3 regions of the Streptosporangium sp. NPDC020145 genome follow, and region 3 is predicted to be linked to each of the others. Evidence: riboswitches for the same ligand, from Rfam matches in the RefSeq annotation. Region 3 holds a riboswitch; each other region holds the start of a gene.
What was found. Region 3 has a riboswitch for cobalamin ahead of ABZ463_RS19025 (CbtB domain-containing protein). Riboswitches for the same ligand answer to the same signal wherever they lie in the genome.

Region 1 (2,257 bases), on a different contig from region 3:
AGCAGGGCCCGCACGGCCCGGGGACGCCCATGGACCAGAAGTTGTCGGCCTTGCCGCGCCGTACGATGCGGGCCTCCGGCAGGCCGATCACGTCCCGCCACAGGGCGTGGGCCTCGTCGTCGTCCAGGTAGACGGTGGCCCAGATCCGGTCGGGGTCGAGGCCGTAGCCTCCCTCGGCCCGAGGCTTGACCGTCAGGTCCCAGGCGAGCCTGATCGCCTCCTCCTTGAAGTAGTCACCGAAGGAGAAGTTGCCGCTCATCTGGAAGAACGTGCCGTGCCTGGTGGTCTTGCCGACCTCGTCGATGTCGAGGGTGCGGATGCACTTCTGCACGCTGGCCGCCCGGGGGGACGGCGGTGTCCGCTGCCCGAGGAGGTAGGGCTTGAACGGCACCATGCCCGCGTTGACGAACAGCAGCGTCGGGTCGTCGGCGGGCAGCGGCGCGCTGGCGGCCACGGTGTGCCCCGCCGCCGCGAAGTGCTCAAGGAACCGCCGTTTGACCTCCGCCGTCCGCACTTGCCCTCCCGAATACCGCCAGACTTTGCAATTGCAAATTTGTTGCAACAAGGCATCGTACAGCCGCCGCCGGAACCGGAGGCCATCTTCAGCGCATCAACGGCTTCGTGCAATGATGACCGGCGAAGGCGAGCGCGGACGAGGAAGCCGGTGCGAATCCGGCGCGGTCCCGCCACTGTGATCGGCGAGCGGACCCCCACGAGGTCACCGCCCCCTGCGGGGTGGGAAGACGGGGGCGAGCATCGACCCGAGAGCCAGGAGACTCACGCGGTCGCCTCCTCGACGAACTGGGGCGGATCTCCCCGGAGAGGAGCGGGTCGGCCGATGGATGACCTCGCGTGGCGACGACCGCACGAGCCCTCCGCGCCGGCGTGTGCCCGGAGACGACCTCCTGGCCGGTTCCGTGACCTTCCGGCAGGGCCGTCCCATGGTGCAGATCCCGTGAGAGGAACCGTCCGTGACGGTCAGACGTCCCCTGTCCCTGTTGCTCGCCCTGTCCTGCGCCGTGCTCCTGGCCGGTTGCGGCGCCTCCTCCGGAGCCCCGGCTGAAGCCCCTGCCGGGGCCGTCGCGGGCTTCCCGGTCACCCTCGACGACTGCGGCGTCAGGACGACCTACGACCGCCCGCCGCGGCGGGCGGTCTCGCTCAACCAGCACGCGACCGAGGTGATGCTGGCGCTGGGACTGCAGGGGTCGATGGCCGGCACCGGATATCTCGACGACAAGGTCCTGCCCGAGTACCAGGCCGCCTACGACGGGGTGAAGGTGCTCTCCAGGCAGTACCCCTCCTACGAGGCGCTGCTGGCCGAGGAGCCCGACTTCGTCTACGGCGGTTTCTCCAGCGCCTTCGACGAGAAGGAGGGCCGCGGCCGCGACGCGCTGGGCAAGGCCGGGATCGACACCTACCTCAACGTCGAGCAGTGCCCGTCAGGCCCGGTGAACATGGACCTGATGGACCGGGAGATCCGCAACGTCGCCACGATCTTCGGCGTGCGCGAACGGGCCGAGGCGCTCATCACCCGGCTGCACGAGCCCCTGACGCGGGTGAGGGAGAGGCTCGCCGACGTCGAGCCGGTCAGGTTGTTCGTCTACGACAGCGGCGACAAGACCGCCTTCACCGCCGGGGGCAAGGGCGTCGGCGACGAGATCATCACGCTGGCGGGCGCGCGGAACGTCTTCACCGACGTGGACAAGACGTGGGCCGACGTGTCGTTCGAGCAGGTCGCCGAGCGCGCGCCCGACTGGATCGTCGTCTACGACTACGGCGAGGAGAAGGTCGAGGACAAGAAGAGGTTCCTGCTGTCGAACCCGGCGCTCGCCGACGTTCCGGCGATCAGGCACAGGCGGTTCGCGGTGCTGCCGCTGTCGTCGGTCGTGCTCGGGGTCCGGGCGCCGTCGGCGGTCGAGTCGCTGGCCCGGCAGATCCACCCCGACCGGTTCGAGTGAGCGGCCTGACCGGGCTCTCCCGGACGACGCCCGTCACCCGGCGCCCCGGCCTGCCGTACCCGCTGACGCTCGCGCTGTGCGCGCTGCTGCTCGGCGGGGCGGTCACGGCGGGGGTCGCGGCCGGTTCGATCAGCCTGCCCGCCGAACAGGTGTGGGGCATCCTGCTGCACCGCCTCCACCCCGCGCTGGCCGAACCGGTCTGGTCCCCGGTCAGGGAGACCGTCGTCATGGACGTACGGCTGCCGCGGGTGATCCTGGGCGGGGTCATCGGCGCCGGTCTTTCGGTCTGCGGGATGGCG
Region 2 (2,257 bases), on a different contig from region 3:
GCCCGCACGTCGGCCAGTGACTTCGCGCAGCCGGGCCGCCCCGCGCAGGCCGTCACGCCCGTCCACGGCGAGGCCGGGTCGAGGACCAGCCCGGCGGCGACGAGCCGCCCGGCGACCCCGGAGAGAGCGGCCGGGGACAGGCCGGGCAGGACGACGCCGCGCCACGGCGTCAGCCGTACCTCCTCGACGGCCAGGCCGGCCAGCAGGGCGGCCTGGGCGGAGGTCAGCCGCCCCAGCGGCGCCGTGACGCCGAGCGTGTTCAGGCCTGAGGGCTGTTCGACGGTCCCGACGGGCCCGTGGGAGGGCGCCGGGACGGGGTCCCGCCGTACGGGGGCGGAAGTCGTCTCCAGGGTGGCCGCGACCCGGGCGGCGACGCGCTCCGCGCAGCCGGGCAGTTCGCCGATCCGCCACACACGGCCCTCCCGCACCCCGGGCTCGGTCAGGAACGCCTCGGCGGCGGTCAGCAGCGCGGCGACCGCCGATCCCGGTGGCATCCGCAGGCCGCTGTCGGCCTCGGCCAGCAGCAACGCCACCTCGCCGGGGCCGGTCGGCAGGATCGCGGCGTCCGCCCCGAGCCAGGCCACGTCGCCCCGGCCGTCGTCGAGCGCGAACAGGAACCGCCCCGGCAGGCCGGCGAGCGCGGGCGTGCCGCACAGGCGCAGGTCGAGCTCACGGGTCAGCGGTCCCACGTCGAGAATCCCCCGGCCGTCGAGGCCGCTCAGCGGTGAGGCCAGGACGTTGCGGACCCGTTCGTGGGTGGCCGAGGGCAGCAGCCCCGCCTGTGCCATGCGGGCCGCGAAGGCGTCCCCGGCGCCCAGTCCGCGCACCTGGACGTTCGCCCGGGAGGTCAGCTCGACGACGCCGTTGCCGCAGGTCTTGGCGGCCGAGGCCAGCTCGCGCAGCTGCGGGGCCGTCAGGCGCCCTCCGGGCACCCTGACGCGCGCCAGGCCGCCGTCGGCCGCGGAATGCACCTGGAGCGCCCCCGGGCACGCGTCGGGATGAGATCGTCCGGAGAAGTGACCTTTTGACACGCTGAGGATGGTAACTCCAGTTTCTTGCGGGGACCTCGCTGCCGTAGTCTCATCGTTGGCGACGGCAAAAGGGAGGAAGCCGGTGTGAATCCGGCGCGGTCCCGCCACTGTAACCGGGGAGCGAACCCCATCCAGCCACGGTCCGGCAACGGGCGGGAAGGCCGGGGGGAGCATCGATCCGGGAGCCAGGAGACTCCAGCCGTCGTAGCCGACGACGACCCGGGGCGAGGACCCCGAGGGAGGAAAGCCCTGTGCGCTGTTCGCCGTTCCCCAGCCGCAAGCCCGCACCGCCGTTCACGGCCGCGCCGCTCCCCGCCGGGGAGCGTGGCGAATGATCCTCCTGCTCTCCACCTCCGACACCGACCTGCTCAGCGCCCGCGCCAGCGGCGCGGACTACCGGCTCGGCAATCCCGCCAGGCTCACCGCGGGGGACCTGCCTCCCCTCGTCGAGGGCGCCGACCTGGTCGTCGTACGGCTGCTCGGCGGGCGCCGCGCCTGGGAGGAGGGCCTGGACGCCCTGCTCGCCGGGCCGCTGCCCGTCGTCGTGCTCGGCGGCGAGCAGGCGCCGGACGCCGAGCTGATGGAACTGTCGACCGTGCCCGGCGGGGTGTGCGCCGAGGCGCACGCCTACCTCGCCCACGGCGGGGCCGCCAACCTCGCCGAACTGGGCCGCTTCCTGTCGGACACGCTGCTGCTGACCGGCCACGGCTTCGCCCCGCCCGCCCCGACGCCCGCCTGGGGCGTGCTCGAACGCCGGGCGCGCCGTGAGGAGGGCCCGGTCGTCGGCGTGCTCTACTACCGCGCCCACCACGTCGCGGGCAACACCGCCTTCGTCGAGACGCTCTGCGCCGCGATCGAGGACGCGGGCGCCCGCGCGCTGCCCGTCTACTGCGCCTCCCTGCGCAGCGCCGAGCAGGGCCTGCTCGACACCCTGGGCACGGTCGACGCCCTGGTGGTGACCGTGCTGGCCGCGGGCGGCACCCGCCCGGCCACCGCGTCCGCGGGCGGCGACGACGAGGCCTGGGACGTCGGCGCGCTCGCCGAACTCGACGTGCCGATCCTGCAGGGCCTGTGCCTGACCGGCGGCAGGGCCGCCTGGGAGGCCAACGACGACGGCCTCTCCCCGCTCGACGCGGCGACCCAGGTGGCGATCCCCGAGTTCGACGGGCGGATCATCACGGTGCCGTTCTCCTTCAAGGAGATCGACGGGGACGGCCTGACCGTCT
Region 3 (2,257 bases):
CGCAGTCGGCGAGCGACGGCTCCGGCCCGGCACGCAGGCCGAGCGCCTCGGCCGTCTGCGCGCAACGCAGCTCGGCTCCGCGGACGGCCCGGCCCGGACCGATCCGCGGGGCCAGCGCCCGGGCGCGGCGCAGGCCGTTCCCGTCGAGCGGCTCGTCTCCGGGAAAGGCCGCCCGTGCCGTCGCCCGTGTCGAGGCGTGACAGACCAGCAGCAGGCGCGCGACCCCCGAGGGGGCCGTCACGCCGGGCTGCGCCTGCGCGCGGCGAAGGCGAACAGGGCTCCTACGCCCAGCCAGAACACCGCCTGTGTCCCGAGGGAGGCCAGGCGGAAGTCCCACAGGAGACCGGCGGGGAACCCCTCGGGCACCTCGTCGATCCCGGGCAGCAGGATCCAGGCCGCCGCGACCGGCACCAGCAGCGCCGCACCGCCCGCGAGCCAGCGCGGCCACGCCTCCTCGGAGGAGACGTAGCGGTGCGCGGCCGCCGCGGCGCCGACGGAGAGGATGCCGATGGCGACGGCGACCAGGTAGAGCACCGTGCGCTGGTTGATCGTCTCCGGGTCACCGACGGCCGGTGGGTTGGCGGGATATTTCACGAAAGGGATAAGGACGATCGCGACGAACGCCGCCGCCGCGAGGGAGACCGCCAGCAGCGGTTCCGATCTCGGGCCGACCCGGCCGCGCACCCCCGCGTACACGAGGGCGAACAGGCCCCCGAGAGCCAGGCCGTACAGGGCCAAGGCGAGGAAGAGGCCGAAGCGCTGGCCGTTCCTGCTGACCGGCGCCTCCTCCCCGTGGGAGTGGGCGGGCTCGGCCGCCTCGTGACTGTGGGCACCGGTGCCGGAGGAGGCCGCCGCGGCCTCCTCCAGCGCGATGGCCCGCTCGACGCGGGGTTCGCCCACGGTGTAGGCGAACACTCCGGCGAGCAGTCCTGCGAGAAGGCCGACGAGCATGCCTCTGACGATGAGTTTGGTGATCACGTGTGGCTCGGTGCGCTCAGTGGCAGGGAACACCGAGCAGGTGACGCCCGTCGTGCATGAGTTCGTGCAGGTAGTTACCGGCCTGCGAGATCGCGCCCTGGTCGAAGGCGACCAGGTAGGCGAGGAGCAGCAGCACCGGTACGGCGAGAAGCCAGCGGGTGAGCGAACCGAGCGGGATGGGCTTGACCGGCGGAGCAGAGATCTGGCTCACGGCCACCTCCTTCAGGGGATTGACGCGCCCCTTTTCGTAGGTCGGTGGCGGCCGAGTGACCTGGCTCCCCACCCTCTCGGGCCGGTTACAGTGGCGCGACCGCACCGGAATCTCACCGGATTTCCCTCGCACCGCCACAAAACACCCGGAATGTATACCGGTTCACAGCGTCCGTCAATCCATGCGATAGCGGACACAAAGCCATAAACCGTGCGGGCGGGAGCACCCGCCCGCACGGGAGGTCACTGATCGCCGGTGAGAGCGGTGACCAGGTCGGCGGCGGTGCGACAGCGGTCGAACAGCTCTCCGACATGGGCCTTCGTACCGCGCAGCGGCTCCATGGTCGGAACGCGCTGCAGGGACTCCCTGCCCGGGATGTCGAAGATGACCGAGTCCCAGGACGCGGCGGCGACCGACTCGCTGAACTGGCTCAGGCAACGACCCCTGAAGTAGGCCCGCGTGTCGCTCGGCGGCGCCTCGATGGCCCGCCGCACCTCGTCCTCGGTCACCAGGCGCTGCATCCTGCCCCGGGCGACCAGCCGGTTGTACAGGCCGCGCTCGGGGCGGATGTCGGAGTACTGCAGGTCCACCAGCTGCAGCCGCGGGTGGGACCAGGCCAGGCCGTCACGGGTACGGTAGCCCTCCAGCAGTTCGAGCTTGGCCACCCAGTCGAGCTCCCGCGACAGCTGCATCGGGTCCTCGGCCAGACGGGTCAGGACGGACTCCCAGCGGTCGAGGACGTCCTTGGTGATCTCGTCGACGCCGTTCCCGCTGCGCTCCTCGGCGTACTTGCGGGCCAGCTCCAGATACTCCATCTGCAGCTGCACCGCGGTGAGCCTGCGGCCGTCGCGCATCGCGATCTCGTACTTCAGCGTGGGGTCGTGGGAGACCGCGCGCAGCGCCTGGACCGGGTTGTCGACCGCGAGGTCACGGGTGAAGTAGCCGTCCTCGATCATGGCGAGGACCAGCGCGGTCGAGCCCAGCTTCAGGTAGGTCGAGATCTCCGACATGTTGGCGTCGCCGATGATGACGTGCAGCCTGCGGTACTTCTCCGGGTCGGCGTGCGGC

Region 1: another riboswitch for cobalamin. It lies ahead of ABZ463_RS14535 (ABC transporter substrate-binding protein); the one in region 3 lies ahead of ABZ463_RS19025 (CbtB domain-containing protein).
Region 2: another riboswitch for cobalamin. It lies ahead of cobN (cobaltochelatase subunit CobN); the one in region 3 lies ahead of ABZ463_RS19025 (CbtB domain-containing protein).

Annotation. Positions count from the first base shown of each region.
Region 1 is NZ_JBEXZT010000006.1:241,679-243,935, forward strand. It holds gene alaS (alanine--tRNA ligase) at 1-514, opposite strand, end outside; cobalamin riboswitch at 653-779, shown strand; gene ABZ463_RS14535 (ABC transporter substrate-binding protein) at 972-1,958, shown strand; gene ABZ463_RS14540 (iron ABC transporter permease) at 2,108-2,257, shown strand, end outside.
Region 2 is NZ_JBEXZT010000042.1:10,532-12,788, reverse strand. It holds gene cobG (precorrin-3B synthase) at 1-1,031, opposite strand, end outside; cobalamin riboswitch at 1,043-1,246, shown strand; gene cobN (cobaltochelatase subunit CobN) at 1,363-2,257, shown strand, end outside.
Region 3 is NZ_JBEXZT010000009.1:160,094-162,350, reverse strand. It holds gene ABZ463_RS19035 (histidine phosphatase family protein) at 1-241, opposite strand, end outside; gene ABZ463_RS19030 (CbtA family protein) at 238-978, opposite strand; gene ABZ463_RS19025 (CbtB domain-containing protein) at 995-1,189, opposite strand; cobalamin riboswitch at 1,154-1,353, opposite strand; gene dop (depupylase/deamidase Dop) at 1,432-2,257, opposite strand, start outside.